Regions from separate parts of the Polaromonas sp. JS666 genome, predicted to be linked through region 2. Evidence: riboswitches for the same ligand, from Rfam matches in the RefSeq annotation. Region 2 holds a riboswitch; the other holds the start of a gene.
What was found. Region 2 has a riboswitch for glycine ahead of gcvT (glycine cleavage system aminomethyltransferase GcvT). Riboswitches for the same ligand answer to the same signal wherever they lie in the genome.

Region 1 (4,415 bases), 2.5 Mb from region 2:
CATTGCGCGCAAGAAGTTCCTGACGCTGGGCATGGATGCGCTATTTCCCGAGGGAGAAGGCGCTGGATGGCTCAGCTCCCTCGCTTCGGGCAAAGGCGTCGGGGAGGGGCTGCTCGCGCTGCGCCTGTGCAAACAGCAAAAGGCCGATGGGCAGCAGGTGCTGGTGGAGCTGGCCTGCGGCCCGGTCAGCTGGAATGGCCAGCAGGCAGTTTTCGTCAGTCTGGCGGATGTCTCACAGCGTCACCTTGCCGATGGCGCCTTGCGGCGGGCCAATGCGGAGCTGGAACAGGAACTGGCCGGGTGCCAGAGCGAGCTGGAAAAGACCAGGCGCGATGTGGCCGCCTTCACCCGCGCGGTGTCCCACGACTTGCAGGGGCCGCTGCATGCCGTCAACGGGTTCGCGAAGGTGCTGGCAAAGAACTACTCGACTGCGCTCGATGCGTCCGGCCTGCATTATGTGAGCCGCATTCAGGCCAGCACGCGCCAGATGGCCAAGCTGGTTGATGACCTGCGAACCCTGGTCCAGTTGCCGGAGCTGTCCGGTAACCCTGAAAAATTCGACCTGGTACCTATTTGCCGAGCACTGGTCGACGATTTGCGCAAACGCGCCCCGGACCGCAGCGTGGCGATCGAGATGGATGCCAGCCTGCTGCTCGTTGGTGACAAGGGGTTGTTGACGACGGCGTTGGCCTGCCTGCTGGAAAACGCCTGGAAATTCACCTCCAAAAAAGCCGAAGCCTGGATCAAGGTCGGGCTGATGCCCGGCGCCACCCCCGGCGAGCTGGTCCTGCTGGTGTCGGACAATGGGGCGGGCTTTGACACGGCCTACAGCAGCAAACTGTTCACGCCTTTTCAGCGCCTGCACTCTTCTGCTGAATTCCCCGGCAACGGTCTGGGCCTGGCTATCGTCAAGCGGGTTGCCGCACGGCACGGCGGCAATGTCTGGGCTGAAACCACCGGCCAGGCAGGCGCCAGTTTTTACCTGGCGCTACCGCATGCTGCGCAGGCCGCCTGACGGCCTGAGCCCGTACACACGCCACCCGGCACGCCGTGCCAGCGCAGGCGCCCACCGGGCCTGTCAGGCGTCCGCGGTTCTCAGCCTGCCCGGGACGTTGCGCTCCTGCAGGCCCTGCTGCACCAGGCTGCCGATCATGTCCGCCGTCACGGCTGACAGCGTCCAGCCCAGGTGGCCGTGGCCCGTGTTGTAAAACACGCAGGGAGACCGACCGCGGCCGACACGGGGCATCATGTTCGGCATCATGGGCCGCAGGCCTGCCCAGGGCACCACGCTGCGGGTGCTCATGCCCGGGAAGCATTGCTCCACCCAGTCGATCAGGGGTCGAATGCGGTCGTCGCGGATGTCCTTGTTGTAACCGTTGAACTCGGCAGTGCCCGCCACGCGGAAACGATCCTCACCCAGGCGGCTTGTCACCAGCTTGGTCTCATCGTCGAGCAGGCTGACCATGGGAGCCGCTGCGCGGCTGGACTCGTCGAGCAGGTTCACCGTGATCGAATAGCCCTTGACTGGGTAGATGTTCACCCGGTCACCGAGTCGCGCGGCCACCGCACGGCTGGCGACGCCGGCGCAGACGACCACCCCGTCGAACACCGAGGTGCGTCGCTCGTCAGCCTGTCCCACCGTGACATCGACCTGCCGGCCGTTGGTGGTGACCGATTGCACGTCCTGCCCGTACAGGCAATGAACGCCGCGCCGCGCGATGGCGGCGGCCAGTCCGGTCGTGAACTTGTGAATGTCGCCGGTCGAGTCGCTTTCCGTGAAGAAGCCGCCATAGTAGCTGCCCGCCAGGGTCGGCTCGATGGCGCGCATTTCCGACGGTGTCACGGCGCGTCGCGCGAGCCCGCCCTGGGCCAGCAGTTCGGTCACGCGGGCCGCGTGATCGAACCCGGCCTTGTCCCGGTAGATGTGCAGGATGCCCTGCTGCTTCAGGTCGAAATCGATGCCCTCCTGCGCGGCCCAGTCGAACAGATGCTCGCGCGCCGCCACGGCCAGGCGGGCGGTTGCTATCGTGTTCTGGCGGTAGGCCGGCATCGAGGCAATGAACTCGGCGAACCAGGACAGCTTGTGCCAGCTGGGCTTGGGGTTGAGCAGCAGCGGGGCATCGCTCTTGAGCATCCACTTGATGCCTTTGAGCAGGGTCGACCAATGGGTCCAGACCTCGGCGTTGGAGGCCGACAGCTGGCCCCCGTTGGCGAACGAGGTCTCCATCGCCGCGTAGCGATGCTTCTCGAACAGGGTGACTTCAAAACCGCGCTTGGCCAGCGCGTAGGCCGTGGTGACACCCGTGATGCCACCGCCGATGACGGCGATCGTTTTCATAGAAAGGTTCCAGAACGTCAAGGGTTGAGCCCGCACGCATCATGCGTGACGGACGCCCCCTCTGTTGCTGGACCTGAGAGATTCACGAACCGGCGCTGTGACGCGCGAATCCGCTTGCTCCTTCGGTGCGCCGGGTGACGAAAAAACCCGGCAGCTCTTCAGAGTGCATGGGTGGTACCGGTTCATTTGCCTGAGAGTTTCCGGGGCGGTTGCTCCTTCGGCGCCGCCGCCAGGCAATGCTGGACGGCAGACTCTCCCGATACCACGCTGGGGCGACTCATGCGAGCCGCCCCAGCGCTGCGATGATAACAATAATCTGGCCGGGGCGTCCAGTTCGGCACCGCGAACCGCCGTGCGCGCCGATCGAAACACCTGCGTGCTGGCCGCGTTGGCGGGCAGCGGCCACAGTGTCAGGCGGTCTTGGGGGTGGTCAAATCCTGCGCAAAACGCTGAGCCTGCGGCGCCGGTGTTGCAAAGTCCCGGGCGCCCGCTCGAGGCCTTGCCGCGTAGTCCCGGCCCCGCGCCTGCGGTTTTAGCCTATGGTTTCAGTGCGGCGATGGGGCTTCAAAGCGGAAGACGCCGGCGGCATCGATCCGCCGGTGCACCCGTCCCTCAAACCACAGTGCATGCAGGTGCGCAACTGATTCGCCCATGGCAAAACTGGTCTGGTGCAGGTCCAGCTTTCGCCTGAACATCACGGGCAGGATGTCGGCTGCGCTGCAGGGCCGGGCCTGACAGGCCTGCAACACCTCGGCCAGCCGGTCGCGGTGGTGGTCGTGCAACTGCTGGATACGCTCGTGCAGGCCACGGAACGGCTTGCCGTGCGAGGGCAGGGTCAGCGTGTCGGGCGGCAGGGGCCGGAATTTGTCGATGGACTGCAGGAACAGCGCAAGCGGGTTTGATTCCGGCTCCATGTCGTAGACGCTGACGTTGGTCGAGATGCGGGGCAGCACCATGTCGCCACTGATCAGCACCCGGGTCGAATCACAGTACAGCGCCATGTGCTCCGGCGCATGGCCATAACCACTGATGCAGCGCCAGTCCCGCCCGCCAATGCGGATCATCTGCCCGTCGACCAGGCGGCGAAAGCTGCCCGGCACCTCGGGCACCATGCTGGCGTAGTAGCCGGTGCGGCCCCTGATCTTCTCGACGGACTCCGGGTCGGTCAGCCCGTGGGCGGTGAAAAAGAGCGCGGCACTGTCTCCGCCAAAACCGGTGGTGCTCTGGGTGCCGATGCGGGCGCTGTGGTAGTCGGTGGCGCTCATCCACAGGCGACAAGTCCATGGCGCCCCCACGCTCCGCCGCTGCGCGGGTTGCTGCCCCCCGAGGGGGCCGGGCCCGCCTAGAGGCGGCTCGTCGGCGGGCCCCGCAGGAGTTGACCAGCGCTGGCAAAGCCAGTGCGCCAGGCCTATGTGGTCCGGATGCATGTGGGTCACGATGACGCGCAGGATGGGCAGGCCTTCAAGCTGGGTCGCAAAAATCGCTTCCCATTGCGCCTTGGACTCTTCCCTGCTGATGCAGCAGTCCACCACGCTCCAGCCCTGGATTTTTACGCCCGCGTTGTGCGGGTCATCGAGCTCATCGCGCAGCAGCCACAGGTTGATGTGGTCCAGCGCGAATGGCAGCGCCATGCGTATCCACTTGACGCCCGGTGCAATCTCAAGTGCCTCGCCTGCCTCGGGCAGGGTATCCGCCAGTGGGTAATCGAGCCGCTGTTCAAGGAGGTTCATGTAATATTCGCGCTATATTTGACGTTTACGTAAACGTCACGTGGAGCCATTGTAGTGATGACGCCCGCCCGGCGCTGTCACCTTTGTCCGTGTCCTTGCCTGCCCCTGTTCGTACCCACTCAATCATCATGGCCACGACTTACACCATCAGCGATCTTGCCAAAGAGTTTGACCTGACCACCCGCGCCATGCGGTTTTACGAAGACATGGGGCTGTTGCAGCCCCAGCGCATGGGGCCGGGCGGGCGCAACCGCGTTTACACGGCGCGCGACCGCACCCGGCTCAAGCTCACCTTGCGCGCCAAGCGGCTGGGCCTGTCGCTGGTGGAGGCCAAGGAAATCATCGAT
Region 2 (4,415 bases):
AAGCGTGACGTGAAGGGCCCCGAGGATCTGAAAGGTCTGAAAATGCGGACCATGGAAAACCCGGTGCATATTGCCGCTTACAAGGGTTTTGGCATCATTACCACGCCGATGGCATTCCCCGAAGTGTTCACCGCCCTCCAGCAGGGCACGGTCGATGGCCAGGAAAACCCGCTGTCGGTCATCATTGCGTCCAAGTTTGACCAGGTGCAAAAGCACCTGTCGCTGACGGGCCACGTCTACTCGCCCTGCATCTGGGTGATGAACAAGGCAGTCTTCGACAAGCTCAGCGCGGCCGACAAGCAGGCGTTTCTTGACGCCGCCAAGGAAGGCACCAAGGCCAACCGCGCACGGGTCGATGAGGACGACGCCAAAGGGGTCGCCGACCTGCGCGCCAAGGGCATGACGGTGATTGACAATATTGACAAATCGAAATTTGTCACTGCCCTGGCACCGGTCAACGCCGAATTCGAAAAGCAGTTCGGCAAGGCCAACATCGAGAAGATCCGCAATTACAAGTAAGCGGTCCAATTGCGCATTGCATTTTCATTTTTTTAGCCCTCTACGCCCGCAGTCACTGGACTGGCGGGCGTTTCATTTGTGAGCGGAGCGAGTTGCCATGAAGCAAGCATTTCTCAAGTTCGAGCGCTGGTGTACCAGCATTTCCATGGCGGGAGCCTGCGGCATGCTGGTGATCGCCTCAACGCTCGGCATGTTTCAGATCATCACGCGCTTTGTGCTGGAACAGCCGGCCGAGTGGAGCGAGATCCTGATACGCCTGAGTCTGATCTGGATGGTATTTCTAGGCATTCCAGCGGCTTTCCGGCAAGGCGCCATGGTCAGCGTGGACGTGCTTTACCGTTGGAGCCCTCCCCGCGTCAAGCGGATCCTGGACTGGGTGGTCGGCCTGGCGGCACTCACGCTGATCGCCATCATCATCTGGTGGGGCTGGGACTATGCAATGCGCGGCCGCGTACAGTCCATGGCCGGACTCGAATCCATCTCGATGTTCTGGGGCTATGTAGCCATGCCAATCGGAGGACTGTTTTGCGTGATCGGCATTATCGGCAACATGCTGGATCCGCAGCACCACGAACTGGAAACGGCAACATGATCCATAAATTTTCTACAGGCGTCGCGGCAAAGCCCCGCGCGAGCCGGCCAATGCCGGCTTCTTGCCCCAACTTTTTTCAGGAGACTGCACAATGACCGCCGCGATGCTGACAACCATGGTCGTGTGTTTTGCACTGACGATCTCCGTTGCCGTGTCTATCGGCCTGGCGTCCGTGCTCGGCATCCAGGTTTCGAACTCCAACATGCTGATCTCGGTGAAGGAGATGTTCAATGCGATCAACAAGTTTCCGCTCGCAGCGATCCCGTTTTTCATCCTGGCCGGAAATTTGATGGAAACAGGCGGCATTTCACGCCGACTCGTCGAGTTTGCGAAGAGCATTGTCGGCGGCGTTCAGGGCGGCCTGCCGATGACCTGCGTGTTGACCTGCATGATTTTTGCCGCCGTGTCGGGTTCATCGGTTGCCACCACATTTGCCGTCGGTGCCATCCTGATTCCCGCCCTGATCAAGCACGGCTATCCGACCAGTTATGCGGCTGCCCTGCAGGCCACCAGCGCCGAATTGGGCGTGATCATTCCGCCGTCGATTCCGATGATTCTGTATGGCGTCAGCGCCGAGGTATCCATCGGCGAACTGTTCATCGCCGGCGTCGGCCCCGGCATCTTTATCAGCCTCGCGCTGATGGCCTTTGTCTATGTGTATTGCAAGATCAAGGGCTGGGGGAAAAATGACGGCGATGGCCGGCTCAGTTTTGGCAAGGCCACCTGGCAGGCCGGCTGGGCACTGCTGATGCCCGTCATCATTCTTGGCGGCATTTACGGCGGCATCTTCACGCCCACCGAAGCCGCGGCGGTAGCGGTTTTTTATGCCCTGATTGTGGGCATGGTGATTTATCGCGAAATCAATCTGCCGGCTCTCATACTTGTCTTGCGTAAATCCGTCCTTTCCAGCGCGGTGATCATGTTCATCATCGCCAACGCAGGACTTTTTGCGTTTCTGATCACCCGGGCGGGCGTACCGGATGCGATTGGCCGCTGGCTGGAAGCCGTTCTGCAATCGCCGGCGCTGTTCCTGCTGGGCGTCAACACCGCGCTGTTCATCATTGGCATGTTCATCGAAACCAGCGCAGCCATCATTGTGCTGGCGCCCATCCTGGCGCCCGTGGCCATGCATTTCGGCATAGATCCGGTGCATTTCGGCATGGTCATGGTGGTCAACCTGGCGCTGGGCATGATCACGCCACCCTTCGGCGTCAATCTGTTTGCGGCCTGTACGGTGGCGCGTATTTCACTGGACCGCATCGTCGTGCACCTGCTTCCTTTCGTGCTGGTCATCCTGGCCTGCCTGATGGTGATCACCTATTTCCCGGCGCTGTCGCTCACGCTGCGCGATCTGGTGTACTCCAAGTAGGAAGGCCCGCACCTTGGGCTACACTTGAGAGGTCAGGAGAGAGTTTTCATCGCGAAAACCGCCGAAGGCGCACGAACACCATGAGGGCACCCCTCGTGGTGTACTGAACGCTCAGGCAAAAGGACTGGCAACCGTTTTCCGGCGCCTGGCGCCGGAAAACGTTCCCTACTGGAGAGAGACCGCTTTCGAGGCGGCCCACCGAAGGAGCAAGCCTGCATCGCCAGGTGAATCTCTCAGGTAAAGTGGACAGCAGGGGCAGCGCATGACCATCGGTCATGGATTCATGTTTGCCCCCGGAGACCGCCTTGTCCAACGCCTCTTCTGCTACCCCCGAAGATCTTCTCAAAACACCGCTGCATGATCTGCACGTGGAACTCGGCGCGCGCATGGTGCCGTTCGCGGGTTATTCCATGCCGGTGCAGTACCCTGCCGGCCTGATGGCCGAGCACCACCACACACGTCAGGCGGCAGGCCTTTTTGACGTATCCCACATGGGCCAGCTGCGCCTGGTGGGTCCTGATTCAGCGGCGGCACTGGAAACCCTGCTGCCTGTCGATGTGATCGACCTGCCGGCGGGCAAGCAGCGCTATGGCCTGCTGCTCAATGACGACGGCGGCATCATCGACGACCTGATGTTTTTCAACCGCAACATGCACGACAGCGCCAACGGCGGCGACCTGTTCCTCATCGTGAACGGCGCCTGCAAGGTCGGCGATATCGCGCACATCCAGCAAAAAATCGGCAGCCGGTGCGAAGTCATCCCCATGCCCGAGATGGCGTTGATGGCCCTGCAGGGGCCGCAGGCAGTGACGGCCTTGCAGCGCCTGGCACCCGGTGTTGACAAGCTGGTGTTCATGACCGGCGGCCGTTTCACGGTGGCGGGCTGCGACTGCTTCATCACCCGCAGCGGCTACACCGGCGAAGACGGCTTCGAGATCTCGGTGCACGAATCGCAGGCGGACACCCTGGCCAGGGCCCTGCTGGCCCAGTCCGAAGTCAAACCCGTTGGCCTGGGCGCACGCAACTCGCTGCGGCTCGAAGCCGGCCTGTGCCTGTATGGCAACGACATCGACACCAGCACCACGCCGGTGGAAGCGGCGCTCAACTGGGCCATCCAGAAGGTCCGGCGCACTGGCGGCGCGCGGGCCGGCGGATTTCCCGGCGCGGAAAAAATTCTGGCGCAACTGGCCGACCCGGCCGCGACACTGACCCGCAAACGCGTGGGACTGGTCGCGCTGGAACGCGTGCCTGTGCGCGACCACACCGAACTGCAAAGCACGGCGGGCGCACCCATTGGCCAGGTGACCAGCGGCCTGCTCGGCCCCACCATCAACCAGCCGGTGGCCATGGGCTATGTCAGTCCCGAGTTTGCCGCCATCGGCACGCGAATCCATGCCCTGGTGCGCGGCAAGCCCGTTCCCATGGAAGTAGCCGCCATGCCGTTTGTGCCCAACCACTACTACCGCGGCTGAGCAACCTACCGACTTTCACTGCCGCCTTTCAAGTTATTCACGTTACTTTTACGTTAACTTGCTGAATCCTTTTCACTGAACTTCTGGAGAACCTCATGACTGTCAAATACACCGAAGACCACGAATGGCTCAAGATTGACGGCGACACCGCCACCGTGGGCATCACGGTTCATGCGCAGGACGCGCTGGGCGATGTCGTGTTTGTCGACCTGCCTGCCGTCGGCGCCACCCTGGCGCAGAAGGAAGCCGCCGGCGTGGTGGAATCAGTCAAGGCCGCCGCAGACGTCTACATGCCCGTGAGCGGCGAGGTCGTTGAAGTCAACGAAGCCCTGCGCAACGACCCATCGCTGGCCAACAGCGACCCGCTGGGCGCCGGCTGGTTCTTCAAGATCAGGCTGTCTGACGCCTCGCAGCTGGACGCCCTGATGGACGAAACCAGCTACACCCAGTTTTCCGCAGGTTA

Region 1: linked by a shared signal. The riboswitch ahead of BPRO_RS20945 (D-amino acid dehydrogenase) and the one ahead of gcvT (glycine cleavage system aminomethyltransferase GcvT) in region 2 are both predicted to bind glycine.

Annotation. Positions count from the first base shown of each region.
Region 1 covers NC_007948.1:4,405,513-4,409,927, reverse strand. The annotation lists gene BPRO_RS20950 (sensor histidine kinase) at 1-1,015, shown strand, start outside; gene BPRO_RS20945 (D-amino acid dehydrogenase) at 1,079-2,338, opposite strand; glycine riboswitch at 2,507-2,607, opposite strand; gene BPRO_RS20940 (MBL fold metallo-hydrolase) at 2,884-4,068, opposite strand; gene BPRO_RS20935 (MerR family transcriptional regulator) at 4,197-4,415, shown strand, end outside.
Region 2 covers NC_007948.1:1,928,909-1,933,323, reverse strand. The annotation lists gene BPRO_RS09315 (TRAP transporter substrate-binding protein) at 1-519, shown strand, start outside; gene BPRO_RS09310 (TRAP transporter small permease) at 617-1,111, shown strand; gene BPRO_RS09305 (TRAP transporter large permease) at 1,203-2,480, shown strand; glycine riboswitch at 2,504-2,617, shown strand; glycine riboswitch at 2,639-2,740, shown strand; gene gcvT (glycine cleavage system aminomethyltransferase GcvT) at 2,756-3,952, shown strand; gene gcvH (glycine cleavage system protein GcvH) at 4,048-4,415, shown strand, end outside.